2 regions of the Streptomyces sp. NPDC005803 genome follow, and region 1 is predicted to be linked to the other one. Evidence: riboswitches for the same ligand, from Rfam matches in the RefSeq annotation. Region 1 holds a riboswitch; the other holds the start of a gene.
What was found. A riboswitch is a leader RNA that binds a small molecule or an ion and turns the genes downstream of it on or off. The one in region 1 is predicted to bind thiamine pyrophosphate.

Region 1 (7,473 bases):
GAACTCCTCACCGGGGCGCGGGTGGTCGGCGTGATGGGCGGCCACGCGACGCCCCGCGGCAGCGCCCCGTACGCGGCGGCGGCCCGCCTCGGCAGGACCCTGGCCCGCGGCGGCCTGACCGTGGCCACCGGCGGCGGCCCGGGCGCGATGGAGGCGGCGAACCTCGGCGCCTACGCGGCCCCGCACCCGGACGCGATGCTGGACAAGGCCTGCGAACTCCTGGGCGCCGTCCCCTCGTTCACCCCGTCGGTCACCGACTGGGCGCTGGCCGCGTTCGCCGTGCGGGAGCGCTGGCCGGACGGCGGCGACTCCGTGGCGGTCCCCACGTGGTTCTACGGCCACGAGCCGCCGAACCCGTTCGCCGGCAGCATCGCCAAGTACTTCACCAACGCCCTGCGCGAGGACGGGCTGCTGGCCCGCTCGACCGCGGGCGTGATCTTCCTGCCGGGCGCGGCCGGCACCGTCCAGGAGATATTCGACAGCACCACCCCGAACTACTACGGCTCACGCGGTGAACCGTCCCCGATGGTGCTGGTCGGCCGCGATCACTGGACCCGGGAACTGCCCGCGTGGCCACTGCTCCGGGCCCTCGCGGCGGACCGGCCGATGGAGTCCCGCATCGCCCTCGTCGACACGGTGGAGGAAGCGCCCGGGGCGCTCGCACGGCTGTCGGCGCAGTAGCCCCCGTGCGAGGCGGCCCTCCGCCGCCGGCGCGGGCCCCCGCCCGGCGACGGCCTTCCCGTCCGCTCAGAAGAGTGCGGGCAGCACGACGCTCTCCGCCGCGGCGAAGGTGACGCCGACCCGCGCTCCCTCGTCCGGAGTGCTGTGCAGCGGGCACTCCGCGTCCAGGACCGGACCGTGCTCCGGGTGCAGTTTCACGGCGACGTGGTTGCCGCGGAAGGTGCGCGCTCCCACGATGCAGCGCAGGCCGTCCTGCGGACCACCGACGAGCACTCCGGCCGGACGCACCAGCAGGTCGCACGCCCCCTGCGGTGACCCGGCCGGCACCGGCACCTCGCCCCAGTCCGTCTCGGCGGCCTCACCGGTGACCAACGCCTCCACCACGTTGTCGAAGCCCAGGAAGCGGGCGACGAAGGCGGAGGCGGGGCGCTGCCAGACCTCCAGGGGCGTGCCCACCTGGGCGATGCGTCCGTCGCGCATCACGACGACCCGGTCGGCGAGCGCGAAGGCCTCCCCCTGGTCGTGGGTGACGGCGAGCACCGTCGTACCGAGTCGGCCGAAGAGCGCGCGGAGTTCGACGACGAGTCGTTCGCGCAGACCGCGGTCCAGCTGGCCCAGGGGTTCGTCCAGCATCAGCAGCCTGGGCCGGGGGGCGAGGGCACGGGCGAGGGCGACGCGCTGCTGTTCACCGCCCGAGAGCGCGGCGACGGCCCGGCGTTCGGCACCTGGCAGGCCCACCAGTTCGAGGAGTTCGGCGACCCTGCGGTCCTGCTCGCTCCGGCTCACCCCGCGCATCCGCAGCCCGAAGGCGACGTTGGCGCCGACGTCACGGTGCGGGAACAGCTGGTGGTCCTGGAACATCAGGCCGAGCCCGCGCCGGTGCACCGGCACACCGTCCTGGTCCGCGCCGTCGAGCAGCACCCGTCCGCCGTCGGCCTGGTGGAGTCCGGCCACGACCCTCAGCAGCGTCGACTTCCCGCTGCCGCTCGGCCCCAGCACACAGACGATCTCGTGGTCGGCGACCTCCAGGTCCACGGCGTCGAGCGCCGCACGGTCACCGAAGCGCACGGTGGCCGATTCCAGTGTCAGCATCTCTAGAACTCCCCGGATCGGTCGGCGCGGATACGTTCGAGCAGCAGCAGCGACACCGCGCACACGAGCATCAGAATGGTGCTGAGCGCCATCGCCTGGCCGTAGTTGAGCTCACCGGACCGGCCCAGCAACCGGGCGACGGCCACCGGAAGGGTGGGGTTGTCGGGCCGCGCGATGAAGACGGTGGCCCCGAACTCGCCGAGCGACACGGCGAACGCGAAGCCGGCGGCGACCAGCAGCGCCCGGCGCACCAGCGGCAGGTCCACCTCGCGCCAGGCCCGCAGCGGCGAGGCGCCGAGCACCGCGGCCGCCTCGCGCAGCCTCCCGTCCACCGCTCTGAGGACCGGCAGCATGGTGCGTACGACGAAGGGCACCCCGACCAGCGCCTGGGCGAGCGGCACCAGGATCCAGGAGGTCCGCAGGTCCAGCGGGGGTTCGTCGAGGGTGATCAGGAAGCCGAAGCCGACGGTGACGGCGGAGACGCCGAGCGGCAGCATCAGCAGCGCGTCGAAGCCCCGGACGAGCCGGCCCGCCTTCCGGGTGAGGGCGACCGCGGCCAGTCCGCCGACGACCAGCGCGATGAGGGTGGCGACCAGCGCGTAGCGCAGTGAGTTGCCGATCGCCTCGATGGGCGCGACCAGGAACGTTCCGCTGTTCGTCTCCGCCGAGGCCAGTGCGCGGTAGTAGGCGAGGCCATGGCCGCCGGACACGTCGAGCGACCGCTCCACCAGCACGGCGAGCGGCAGCACGATCAGCAGCAGCACGGTCAGCAGCACCCCGCCGAGCAGCGCCCACTGCCCCGCACCGCGCGGCCTGCGGGCCGTCTGCGCCGGATCGACGAGTTTCAGCGCGGTTTCCCTGCGCCGCACGGTCCAGGCGTGCACGGCGAGGACGGCGCCGACCGCGACGAACTGCACCAGCGTCAGCACGGCGGCCGTGGGCAGGTCGAGCAGTTGCGCGGTCTGCCGGTAGATCTCCACCTCCAAGGTGGAGAAGCCGGGACCGCCGAGGATCTGGACGACGCCGAACGAGGTGAAGGTAAAGAGGAAGACCATCAGGGCGGCGGCGGCGACGGCGGGGCCGAGCGCGGGCAGGGTGACGCGCCGGAAGGCGGCGAACCGACCCGCGCCGAGCACCCGCGCGGCCTCTTCCTGCCGTGGGTCGAGCTGCGACCAGAGCCCGCCGACGGTGCGTACGACGACCGCGTAGTTGAAGAAGACGTGGGCCAGCAGGATCGCCCACACCGTGGTGTCCAGCCGTACGCCCCACAGCTCGTCGAGGAAGCCGCCACGGCCCAGCAGCGCGAGGAACGCGGTCCCGACGACGACGGTCGGCAGCACGAACGGCACGGTCACGACCGCCCGCAGCAACTGCTTGCCGGGGAAGTCGAACCGGGCGAAGACATACGCGCCGGGCAGCGCGATCAGCAGGGTCAGCGCGGTCGAGGCGAGGGCCTGCCAGAGCGTGAACCAGAGAACGTCCCCGATGTCCGGCCGGCTCAGCACCTCGCCGAACCGCCCGAACTGCCACACCCCGCCGGCCTTCAGCCCGCGTCCGACGATGGCGGCGACGGGATAGGCGAAGAACAGCGCGAAGAACGCGACGGGGACGGCCATCAGGCCGAGCCGCACCGCGCCCCCGCGCAGCGACCGGGCGCGCGATCCCTTCCCGCGCGCGCCCGGTCCGCGTACGGGGGTCTTCGTTACTTCACTACGAGCGAGGACCATGACTGGACCCACTGCTCACGGTTCTTGGCGATCTCGTCCGGGGCGACGGTCGTCGGCTTGTCGACCGTGGCTCCGAACTTCGTGAAGAGGTCCGGCACCTTCGCTCCCTTGGCGACCGGGCTGACGAACATGTTGAGCGGCATGTCCTCCTGGAACTTCTTGCTGATCAGGAAGTCGAGCAGAGCCTTGCCGCCCGCCTCGTTCTTCGCTCCGTCGAGCAGTCCGGCGAACTCGATCTGGCGGAAGCACGTCCCGGTGGCGACGCCGGTCGGGGCGGTCTTCGGCTGCGGGTCCGCGTACAGCACCTCGACGGGCGGGCTGGAGGCGTAACTGACGACGAGCGGCCGGTCGGCCTTGGCCTTCTTGCCGCCCGCGGAGCCGGAGAACTCCTCGTTGTACGCCTGCTCCCAGCCGTCGACGACCTTGACGCCGTTGTCCTTCAGCTTCTTCCAGTAGTCCTGGTAGCCGTCCTGGCCGTAGGTGGCGACGGTACCGAGGAGGAAGCCGAGGCCGGGCGAGGAGGTCGCCGCGTTCTCGGTGACGAGGAGGTTCTTGTACGCGGGCTTCGCGAGGTCCTCGAAGGACCGCGGCGGAGCGAGCTTCTTGTCGGCGAAGTACTTCTTGTCGTAGTTGACGCAGATGTCGCCGGTGTCGATCGGGGTGACCCGGTGCTTGCCGGCGTCCAGCTGGACGTCGGCGGCGACCTGGTCGAGGCCCTTCGCCTCGTACGGCGTGAACAGGCCGTTGTCGAGGGCGCGGGAGAGCAGGGTGTTGTCGACGCCGAAGAACACGTCGCCGCGGGGCGAGCCCTTGGTCAGGATCTCCTGGTTGAGCGCGGCGCCCGCGTCCCCGCTCTTCAGCACCTTGACGGTGTAGCCGGTCTCCCGGGTGAACTCCTTCAGTACGTCCTTGGACGCGTTGAAGGAGTCGTGGCTGACGAGGGTGACGGTCTTGGAACCGGTGCCCGAGGCGTCACCGCTGCCGGCAGCCGAGTCGTCGGAACTCCCGCAGCCGGCCAGCGCGGTCGCGCCGAGTGCGGCGGCGACGGCCGTCACCGCGAGCTTCTTGGTGGTGCTCATGTGATTCCTCCTGGGGGGACCAGGAAGAGACGCGGCCCTGCCCGCACCGGTGGAAACCGGAAGCGGGCAGGGCGCAACAGCTTGAGTATGGTCCGAACTTCCTACCCGGAATGACCCGGGCGAGGTTCAGAGGGTCTGCGGCCAGCCGGTACCGGTGCCGCACTCTCAGCGCTGTGGCGCTCCCCTGTCGGAATATGAAGTTGCTTTCGGGCCCAGGCTACACGGCCGGTTCCGGCCTCAGCGCTCGGATGCCGCCAGCTGCCCGCAGGCCCCGTCGATCTCCTGGCCACGGGTGTCCCGGACGGTCACCGGCACTCCGTGGGCGGCGATCGCCTCGACGAACGCCTTCTCGTCCTCGGGCCGCGAGGCGGTCCACTTGGAGCCGGGCGTCGGGTTCAGCGGGATCAGGTTGACGTGCACCCGCTTGCCCTTGAGCAGCCGGCCGAGCCGGTCGCCCCGCCACGCCTGGTCGTTGATGTCGCGGATCAGCGCGTACTCGATGGAGATGCGGCGGCCGGACTTCTCCGCGTACTCCCACGCGGCGTCCAGCACCTCGCGCACCTTCCACCGGGTGTTCACCGGCACGAGCGTGTCACGCAGTTCGTCGTCCGGGGCGTGCAGGGAGACGGCGAGACGGCACTTGAAGCCCTCGTCGGCGAAGCGGAGCATCGCGGGGACGAGGCCGACGGTGGAGACGGTGATCCCGCGCTGCGAGAGTCCGAGGCCGTCCGGCTCGGGGTCGGTCAGCCGGCGGATCGCGCCGACCACGCGGTTGTAGTTGGCGAGCGGCTCCCCCATGCCCATGAAGACGATGTTGGACAGCCGCGCCGGACCGCCCGGGACCTCGCCGTCGCGCAGCGCCCGCATGCCGTCGACGATCTGGTGGACGATCTCGGCGGTGGACAGGTTGCGGTCGAGACCGGCCTGGCCGGTGGCGCAGAACGGGCAGTTCATGCCGCAGCCCGCCTGTGACGAGATGCACATCGTGACGCGCTCGGGGTAGCGCATCAGGACGGACTCGACCAGCGTCCCGTCGTGCAGTTTCCACAGCGTCTTGCGGGTGGTGTCGTCGTCGCAGCTGATGTGCCGGACCACGGACATCAGGTCGGGGAACATCGCCTCGGCGAGCTTGTCCCGCGATCCGGCCGGGATGTTGGTCCACTCCGCCGGGTCGTGCGCGTACCGCGCGAAGTAGTGCTGCGAAAGCTGCTGGGCGCGGAACGGCTTCTCGCCGATCGCGGCGACGGCTTCCTTGCGCTCGGCGGGCGTGAGGTCGGCGAGGTGCCGCGGCGGCTTCTTGGCTCCGCGGGGCGCGACGAAAGTGAGTTCTCCGGGCTTAGGCATGGTTCTTCCAGTGTCGCAGACGTGCGGCGGTACCCGTTTCGTCGCCCGGCAGGCGCCTGGCGGGCAGGCGGGGCCCGGTGAACCGGGCCGAACGGGGTATCCGGGACATGACAGGAATACCCCGCCGCCGTCGCAGGAGGTAGGTGCCATGCACACCGTCAAGCACTGGTTCAGTGACAGCCTGATCGCACAGGGACTGGTGGTCCTGGTGCTGGGCGTGGGCCTCAGTGCCCTGTTGCGCCGGGACGAGCATCCGGGCTTATGGGTGATCCACGGCCTCTTCTACACCGTCGTGGTCATCGGGGCCCTGGCTTACCAGCGGCACAGGACCAGCCGCGCGACCGGCGCCGGTCCCCGCGCGATCGCCGGCCTCAACCGCCGGATCCGTCACCGTGAGGTGCCGCGGGATCCCGAGGAGCGGGCCGTGATGCGCCGGCTGGTGGACGAACAGCTGGGGAAGATGGAACGCGGAGGCCGGTGGCTGCCGTACTGGCTGGGCTTCATGGGGCTGCTCGCGGTCGGCCTGCTCGTCCTCGGGGCCACCCATGGCTCGGTGGTCTTCCCGCTGGTCTTCGCGGTCGGTGTGGTCGCGTTCTGCTTCTGGATCCTGTGGATGCGCCGCCGGGCGCTGGAGCTCCACCACCACATGCGTGCGGCATTGCGGGACGGTGCCTGACGTCACATGGTTGAGGGCCCACCGACCGCGGTCGGTGGGCCCTCAACCATGTGACGTGTGCGCGGCGCTCAGCCGGAGCCGACGAAGATCACCATCAGCAGCCAGACCACCGGCGCGGTCGGCAGCAGCGAGTCCAGCCGGTCCATGATCCCGCCGTGTCCGGGGAGGAGCGTGCCCATGTCCTTGATCCCGAGATCGCGCTTGATCATGGACTCGCCCAGGTCGCCGAGGGTGGCGCTGGCGGCGACCGCGAGGCCGAGCAGCAGTCCCTGCCACCACGAGCCGCCGTCGATCAGGAACTGCATGCACAGCGCGCCGCCCACCATCGCGAAGGCCACGGCTCCGAACAGCCCCTCGCGGGTCTTGCCGGGGCTGATGCGCGGTGCGAGCTTGTGCTTGCCGAACCGCCAGCCGACGGCGTACGCGCCCGTGTCGCTGACCACGGTCAGCAACAGGAAGGTCAGGACCCGCTGCGGCCCGTCGTCGGCGGTCAGCAGCATGGCGACGAACGTCGCCAGGAACGGCACGTAGAACGCGGCGAAGACTCCGGCCGTGACGTCCTTGAGATACCCCTCCGGCGGCTCGGTCATCCGCCAGACGAGCACCGCCAGGGCGGTCAGCGCCATGGCGATCCACGCGCCCTCGGCGCCCCGCGCGTACCCGGCCACGACCATGGCCGCGCCGCCGATCGCGAGCGGCACGAGGGGCGCCCTGATGCCCTTGCGCTCCTCCAGCCGCGAGGTGAGCTCCCACAGGCCCACGACGACGGCGACCACGATCACGCCGACGAAGACGGCCTTGACGACGAAGAGCGAGGCGACGACGACGGCACCGAGCCCGACGCCGACCCCTATGGCGGATCCCAGATCACGGC
Region 2 (7,473 bases), on a different contig from region 1:
CGGACACTCCTGTCCCGAAAGCGGCCCTCGGTCCCGGCGGTCACACGCCGGCGCGGTCCCGGATCCTTCCGGCCAGCCCGGCGGCGGCGGCGGCCGGATCGGACGCCTCGGTGACGGCCCGCACGACGACGATCCGGCGCGCCCCGGCGTCCAGCACCTCGTCGAGGTTGGCCGCGTCGATGCCGCCGATGGCGAACCACGGACGGGCGGGAGCGAGCGAGGCGGTGTAGCGCACGAGGTCCAGGCCGGGGGCGTGGCGGCCCGGCTTGGTCGGGGTGGGCCAGCAGGGGCCGGTGCAGAAGTAGTCCACGCCGGGCTCGGCGACGGCCGCGTCGACCTCGGACTCGGCGTGGGTGGAGCGCCCGACGAGGACGTCCCCGCCGAGGATCGCGCGGGCGGCCGGGACCGGCAGATCGCCCTGGCCCAGGTGCAGCACGTCGGAGCCGATGGCGTGGGCGACGTCGGCCCGGTCGTTGACCGCGAGGAGCTTGCCGTGGCGCTTGCAGGCGTCGGCGAAGAGCGCGAGGTGTTCGAGTTCCTCGGCCGCCTCCATGCCCTTGTCCCGCAGCTGGATGATGTCCACGCCGCTGGAGAGCACGGCGTCGAGGAAGGCGGGAAGGTCGCCCTGGCGCCGGCGCGCGTCCGTGCACAGGTAGAGCCGGGCGTCGGACAGCAGCGCGCGAGGCGTGGACATGGTGCGGTTCCCCCCGGGGACGACGATGACGGTGGTTCGGTGTGGTGCCGCGCGGGATGCGGGCCGCGTCGGGCGGCCCGCATCCCCTGTGCGGCGTCTCAGACGGCGAGCGCCTGGGCGCGGCGCTTCACCTCCGTGCCACGGTTCTCACTCAGCGCCTGCGCGGGCGTGCCCGGCAGGGTCGGGTCGGGGGTGAAGAGCCATTCCAGCATCTCCGCGTCGGAGTAGCCGTCGTCCCTCAGGAGCGTCAGGGTCCCCGAAAGGCCCTTGACCACCTTGGTGCCGTCGATGAAGGCGGCAGGCACCTGGAGCGCCCGGTTCTCACCACGTCGTACGGCGATGAGCTGGCCCTCCTTGACCAGCTGGCGCACGCGCGTCACCTCGACATCGAGCATTTCCGCGATGTCGGGCAGGTAGAGCCAGGCGGGGACGAGAGCATCGATCTTTGCGTCAATCTCGGTCACGGGGACAAGCGTGCCATCCCGGACCGACAGCCGGTACCCGGGCCCGGCCGTACGGGGGCCGGTCAGGCGGTCAGAGCGTGGCCGATTTGAGGGGCACGGAGGGGTCGGCGACCCGGTCGGGGGCGAGTCGCGCCCCCGATTCGACGAGCCTGCGGCCCTGCGCCAGATCGCGCGGACGGCCGACCGCCAGTACGGCGACGAGCGCGCCGGCCCGCAGCCAGCACACCGTCCACGACGGCTCGGCCGGATCACCGCGCCACACCAGGGTGTCGGCCGCCGTGTGGTGGCCCGCGTACTGGACGAAGCGGCCGAACTGCTCGGACCAGAAGTAGGGCACGGGGTCGTAGACCGGGGGCTGCCCGGCGCCTTCGGGGGCGGTGACGGCGGCGGCGACGGTCCGGGGCCCCTGGAGGGCGTTGTCCCAGTGGTGGACGAGCAGCCGCTCGCCGTACCGGGCCGAGGGGAAGGAGGCGCAGTCCCCGACCGCGTACACATCGGGGAGCGAGGTGCGCAGCGACGCGTCGGCGGTCACCGATCCGTCCGGGCCGAGCGCGATCCCCGATCCGGCCAGCCAGCCGGTGGCGGGGCGGGCGCCGATGCCGACGACGACCGCGCCGGCCGGGACCGTGCGGCCGTCCGCCAGGACGACCCGGCCGGGCTCGACGGTGGCGACCCGCGCGCCGGTGAGGAGTGCGGCGCCGCTCTCGGCGTACCAGCCGGCCATGGGGGCCGCCACCTCGGCGGGCAGGGCGCCGGCCAGGGGGCGGTCCGCGGCCTCGACGACGGTGACCGCGCAGCCGGCCGCGCGGGCCGCGGTGGCGAATTCGGCGCCGATCCAGCCCGCCCCGACGACCACGACGTCGTGCTGCCGTTCGAGGACCGGCCGCAGCCGGGCCGCGTCGTCCAGCGTGCGCAGGAGGTGGACCCCCGAGACGCCCTCGGAGCCGGGCAGCGCCAGGGGCTCGGCGCCGGTGGCGAGGACCAGCACGTCGTAGGGGACGGGACCGTCCGGGGTGTCCAGTGCGTGCTCGGCCGCGCGCAGGGCGGTCACGTCGAGGCCGAGCCGCAGGGTGACGTCCAGCGCCTCGAAGTCGATGTCGAAGGCCGAGTCCTCGGCCTTGCCGAGGAGGACCGCCTTCGACAGCGGCGGCCGGTCGTAGGGCTGGTGCGGTTCGGCGCCGATCAGCGTGACGGGGCCGGCGAAGCCCTGTTCGCGCAGGGCCACGGCGGTCTGCACGCCCGCCACGCCCGCTCCGACGATCACGACGCGGCGGCTCTGCCGCGACTCTGTCTGCTGTTGTCCGGTCTGCTCGTCCACCCGTCCACCATAAGCACCTGACGAATCGTCAGGAATCGGTGCCGCCTTCCGGCCACCGGATCGCCGCGCCCTTGCCCGGGCGCACCCCACCGACGGCTCCCTTGCCCGCGCCCGGTGACGGAGGTCTAGGGTGGTGCCCACACACTCGCGGGAGCCCGGACGCACCGGGCTGAGAGGGAGGCTGGGCGGCCTCCGACCGTACGAACCTGATCCGGGTCATGCCGGCGAAGGGAGGGGCTGGACGCCCATGCGTAAGCACCGTGCGAACGGGTCCGACGTCCTCGTCATCGGGGGCGGCGTCATCGGCCTGGTGACCGCGTGGCGGGCCGCGCAGCGTGGTCTGGCCACCGCGGTCGTCGACCCCGCGCCGGGCGGCGGCGCCGCCCAGGTCGCGGCCGGGATGCTCGCCGCCGTCACCGAACTCCACTACGGCGAGGAGACGCTGCTCGGTCTCAACGTCGCCTCCGCCGCGCGTTATCCGGCGTTCGCCGCCGAACTGGAGGCGGCGAGCGGGCAGGACATCGGCTTCCGGGCCTGCGGCACCCTGGCCGTCGCGCTCGACGCCGACGACCGTGCCCATCTGCGCGAACTCCACGCCCTGCAGCGCCGCTCGGGGCTGGAGTCGGAGTGGCTCACCGGCCGTGAGTGCCGCCGCCTGGAGCCGATGCTCGCCCCGGGCGTACGCGGCGGGCTGCGGGTCGACGGCGACCACCAGGTCGATCCGCGACGGCTGGCCGCCGCGCTGGTGACGGCCTGCGAACGGGCCGGGGTCGTCTTCCACCGCCAACGGGCCGAGCGGCTCGCGGTCACCGGTGACCGGGCCGCCGGAGCCGTACTGGCCGACGGTACGCAGCCCGCGGCCGACCAGGTCGTGCTCGCGGCGGGCAGCCTCAGCGGCCGGCTGGCGGGGGTGCCGGAGCACGTCCTGCCCCCGGTCCGCCCGGTGAAGGGCCAGGTCCTCCGGCTGACCGTGCCCACCGCGTACGCCCCCTTCCTCTCCCGCACCGTGCGGGCCGTGGTCCGGGGCAGCCACGTCTATCTCGTACCGCGCGAGAACGGCGAGCTGGTCATCGGCGCCACCAGCGAGGAGATGGGCTGGGACACCACCGTCACGGCCGGCGGGGTGTACGAGCTGCTGCGCGACGCTCACGAGCTGGTGCCGGGCATCACCGAGCTGCCGCTCACCGAGACCCGCGCCGGTCTGCGCCCCGCCTCCCCCGACAACGCCCCGCTGCTCGGCCGCACCGCGCTGCCCGGTCTCCACCTCGCCACCGGCCACCACCGCAACGGGGTGCTCCTCACCCCCGTCACCGGGGACGTCATGGCACAGCTGCTGGCCGGCGGCGGGCTGCCCGAGGTGGCCCGCCCCTTCTCCCCCGGCCGGTTCTCGCCCGCCGCCGCCCCCGTACGTCAGGAACAGCCCGCATGACCGAGCCCGCCTCCACCTCCGCCTCCACCCCCGCCTCCATGACCGTCTCCGTGAACGGTGAGGCCGTCTCCCTCACGCCGGGGACCACTCTGGACGCCCTGGTCGCCTCGCTGACCGGCGCTTCCTCGGGCGTCGCGGCCGCCCTGAACGAGACCGTCGTGCCGCGCGGCCGGTGGGGCGCGGCCGCGCTCGCCGACGGCGACCGGGTCGAGGTCCTCACCGCGGTCCAGGGAGGCTGAACCATGTCCGACGACCTCTTCTCCCTCGGCGGCACGGTCCTCGACTCCCGGCTGATCATGGGGACGGGCGGGGCGCCCAGTCTGGACGTGCTGGAGCGTTCCCTGGCCGCGTCCGGCACCGAGCTGACCACGGTGGCGATGCGGCGCCTCGACCCGACCGTGCAGGGCTCCGTGCTCTCCGTACTGGAGCGGCTCTCCATCCGCGTGCTGCCGAACACGGCGGGCTGCTTCACGGCGGGCGAGGCCGTGCTCACCGCCCGGCTCGCCCGCGAGGCGCTCGGCACCGACTGGGTCAAGCTGGAGGTGGTGGCGGACGAGCGCACGCTGCTGCCCGACCCGATCGAGCTGCTGGACGCCGCGGAGACCCTGGTGGACGACGGTTTCACCGTCCTGCCGTACACGAACGACGACCCGGTGCTGGCCCGGAAGCTGGAGGACGTGGGGTGTGCGGCGATCATGCCGCTCGGCTCCCCCATCGGCTCGGGCCTGGGCATCCGCAACCCGCACAACTTCCAGCTGATCGCCGAGCAGGCGCGGGTGCCCGTGATCCTGGACGCGGGCGCGGGCACCGCGTCGGACGCCGCGCTGGCCATGGAGCTGGGGTGCGCGGCCGTGATGCTGGCGTCGGCGGTCACCCGCGCCCAGGAACCCGAGCTGATGGCCGCCGCGATGCGCCACGCGGTGGAGGGCGGGCGGCTCGCGTACCGCGCGGGGCGGATCCCCCGCCGCCACTTCGCCGAGGCCTCGTCGCCGGCCGAGGGGCGGGCGGTACTGGATCCGGAGCGCCCGGCGTTCTGACCCGCGGGCCGGGGCGGGGCGATCGTTGCCGTGCCACGGAGCGGTCGACGTCCTGAGCCCCCGGCCAGGGCGGGGCGATCGCCACCCGCGTCCTGAGCCCGCCGGCCGGGGCGGTGCGTGAGGCGGATCTCATCGCCGTGTCCACGGCACGCTCCGGTCCCGGGACACGGCGATTCCGTGGACAGGGATCGCATGTCCCTGTCACGGCTCGGCTGCAGTACGGGCCTGGATCGCCCCGGCCAGTCGGCCGTGTCCGCGGTGGCTCGTAGACTCGGCTGCGTGGATACGACCCTCCAGGACCCTCTCGTCGGGCAGCTGCTCGACGGCCGCTACCGCGTCGATGCCCGCATCGCCGTGGGCGGCATGGCCACGGTCTACCGGGCCATGGACACCCGGCTGGACCGGGTGCTCGCCCTCAAGGTGATGCATCCGGCGCTCGCGACCGACGCCTCGTTCGTCGAGCGCTTCATCCGCGAGGCCAAGTCGGTGGCCCGGCTCGCGCACCCCAATGTGGTCGCGGTCTTCGACCAGGGCGCCCAGGGGGGTTACGTCTACCTGGCGATGGAGTACGTGGCGGGGTGCACGCTGCGCGATGTGCTGCGCGAGCGGGGGGCCCTGCAGCCGCGGGCGGCGCTGGACATCCTGGAGCCGGTGCTCGCCGCCCTGGGGGCCGCGCACCGGGCGGGCTTCGTCCACCGGGACATGAAGCCGGAGAACGTGCTGATAGGCGACGACGGCCGGGTCAAGGTCGCCGACTTCGGCCTGGTCCGTGCCGTGGGCTCGGTCACGAACACCACCGGGACGATCCTGGGGACCGTCTCGTACCTCGCCCCCGAACAGATCGAGCACGGCACCGCGGACACCCGCGCCGACGTGTACGCGTGCGGTGTCGTGCTGTACGAGATGCTCACGGGCGCCAAGCCGCACGCCGGGGACACCCCCGCGCAGGTCATCTACCAGCACCTCAACGAGGACGTCCCGGCGCCCTCGGACATCGTCCCGGGTCTCGCGGCCGGGCTCGACGCGCTGGTGGCGAGCGCCACCGCCCGTGACCCCGAGGTGCGCCCGGTCGACGCCGTCGCGCTGCTCGCCCGGTCCCGCGAGGCCCGTGCCGGCCTCACCGACACCCAGCTCGACGCCGTTCCTCCGCAGGCCCTGGCGGAGGTGCGCGATGCCGCCGAGGACCGCACGAGCGTGATCCCGCGGGTGCTGCCGCCGGACCAGGGGACCGCCCATCACACCAGCCGGCTGGAGATGCCACCGCAGCCGCCCCCGCAGCCGTCCGCCCGCCGTGCGGGCCCGCGCCGTGGCAGGCCCCCGCGCGGCGTCCTCGTGGCGGTCCTCGCGGTCCTGCTGGTCCTGGGGATCGGCGGTGGCGTCTGGTACATCAACTCCGGGCAGTTCACCCACGTCCCCCTGCTGCTGGGCCAGAGCGAGAAGGCGGCCAAGGGGCGGCTCTCGGACGCCGGCCTGGAGCTGAAGGGCGTACGGCGGGCCTACAGCGACACCGTCGACCGCGGCAAGGTGGTCAGCAGCGACCCGGAGCCGGGCGCCCGGATCCGGGGCAACGGCTCGGTGTCCCTGGTCGTCTCGCGCGGTCCCGAGATCGTGAAGGTGCCGGACGTCCACGGCGTCGCGCTGGCCGAGGCCAGACGGCGGCTGGAGAACCGGGGCTTGGTGCCCGGCATGATCACCAAGGAGTTCAGCGACGACGTGAGCGCCGGCGAGGTGCTGCGTACGGATCCCGAGGCGGGCGCCGAACGCCACCCGGACTCGGCGGTCGCGCTCGTGGTCTCCCAGGGCAGTCCCGTCGACGTCCCCGACGTCACCGGCCGGTCGGTCGACGACGCCAGGGCGGAGCTGGAGGACGCCGGCCTCAAGGTCGTCGTCGCACCCGGCCGGGTCGACTCGCCGGAGGACGCGGGCGACGTCGCCCGCCAGTCGCTCGAGGAGGGCGCCGAGGCCGCCGAGGGAGACACCATCACGCTGACCGTCTCCAAGGGACCGCGGATGATCGACGTCCCGGACGTCACCGGCAAGGACGTCGACGACGCCCGCGGCGAGCTCGAGGACGCGGGCTTCGAGGTCAAGGTCGACCGCCCGTTCCTCTCCTTCAGCGACACCATCGCGAGCCAGTCCGTCGACGGCGGCGACCAGGCGCCCGAGGGCAGCACCATCACCATCAAGACCAAGGGGCTCTAGATCCGCATGCGCAACCCCGTCGGCGGTCACATCCCGGTGGCCGGCGGCCTCGCCAAGGCCGGCCTGCCCTACGCGCGCGAGATGGGCGCGGAGGCCGTCCAGGTCTTCGTGGCCAATCCGCGCGGCTGGGCGACGCCGGCCGGGAATCCGGTGCAGGACGATCTGTTCCGCACCGAGTGCGCCGCCGAGTCCATACCCGCGTACGTCCATGCCCCGTATCTGATCAACTTCGGCTCGCACACCCCGGCGACCGTGGAGAAGTCCGTGGACTCCCTGCGCCACTCCCTGCGCCGGGCGCGCGAGATCGGCGCCCTGGGCGTCGTGGTGCA

Region 2: linked by a shared signal. The riboswitch ahead of thiO (glycine oxidase ThiO) and the one ahead of ABZ454_RS30005 (thiamine ABC transporter substrate-binding protein) in region 1 are both predicted to bind thiamine pyrophosphate.

The regions. Positions count from the first base shown of each region.
Region 1 is NZ_JBEXXO010000025.1:92,552-100,024, forward strand. It holds gene ABZ454_RS29990 (Rossmann fold nucleotide-binding protein) at 1-681, shown strand, start outside; gene ABZ454_RS29995 (ABC transporter ATP-binding protein) at 748-1,773, opposite strand; gene ABZ454_RS30000 (iron ABC transporter permease) at 1,776-3,389, opposite strand; gene ABZ454_RS30005 (thiamine ABC transporter substrate-binding protein) at 3,476-4,579, opposite strand; TPP riboswitch at 4,660-4,775, opposite strand; gene rlmN (23S rRNA (adenine(2503)-C(2))-methyltransferase RlmN) at 4,817-5,923, opposite strand; gene ABZ454_RS30015 (hypothetical protein) at 6,072-6,599, shown strand; gene ABZ454_RS30020 (phosphatidate cytidylyltransferase) at 6,668-7,473, opposite strand, start outside.
Region 2 is NZ_JBEXXO010000004.1:298,059-305,531, forward strand. It holds gene thiE (thiamine phosphate synthase) at 41-694, opposite strand; gene ABZ454_RS08540 (Rv2175c family DNA-binding protein) at 793-1,158, opposite strand; gene ABZ454_RS08545 (FAD-dependent oxidoreductase) at 1,229-2,476, opposite strand; TPP riboswitch at 2,614-2,726, shown strand; gene thiO (glycine oxidase ThiO) at 2,724-3,905, shown strand; gene thiS (sulfur carrier protein ThiS) at 3,902-4,144, shown strand; gene ABZ454_RS08560 (thiazole synthase) at 4,148-4,942, shown strand; gene pknB (Stk1 family PASTA domain-containing Ser/Thr kinase) at 5,222-7,144, shown strand; gene ABZ454_RS08570 (deoxyribonuclease IV) at 7,151-7,473, shown strand, end outside.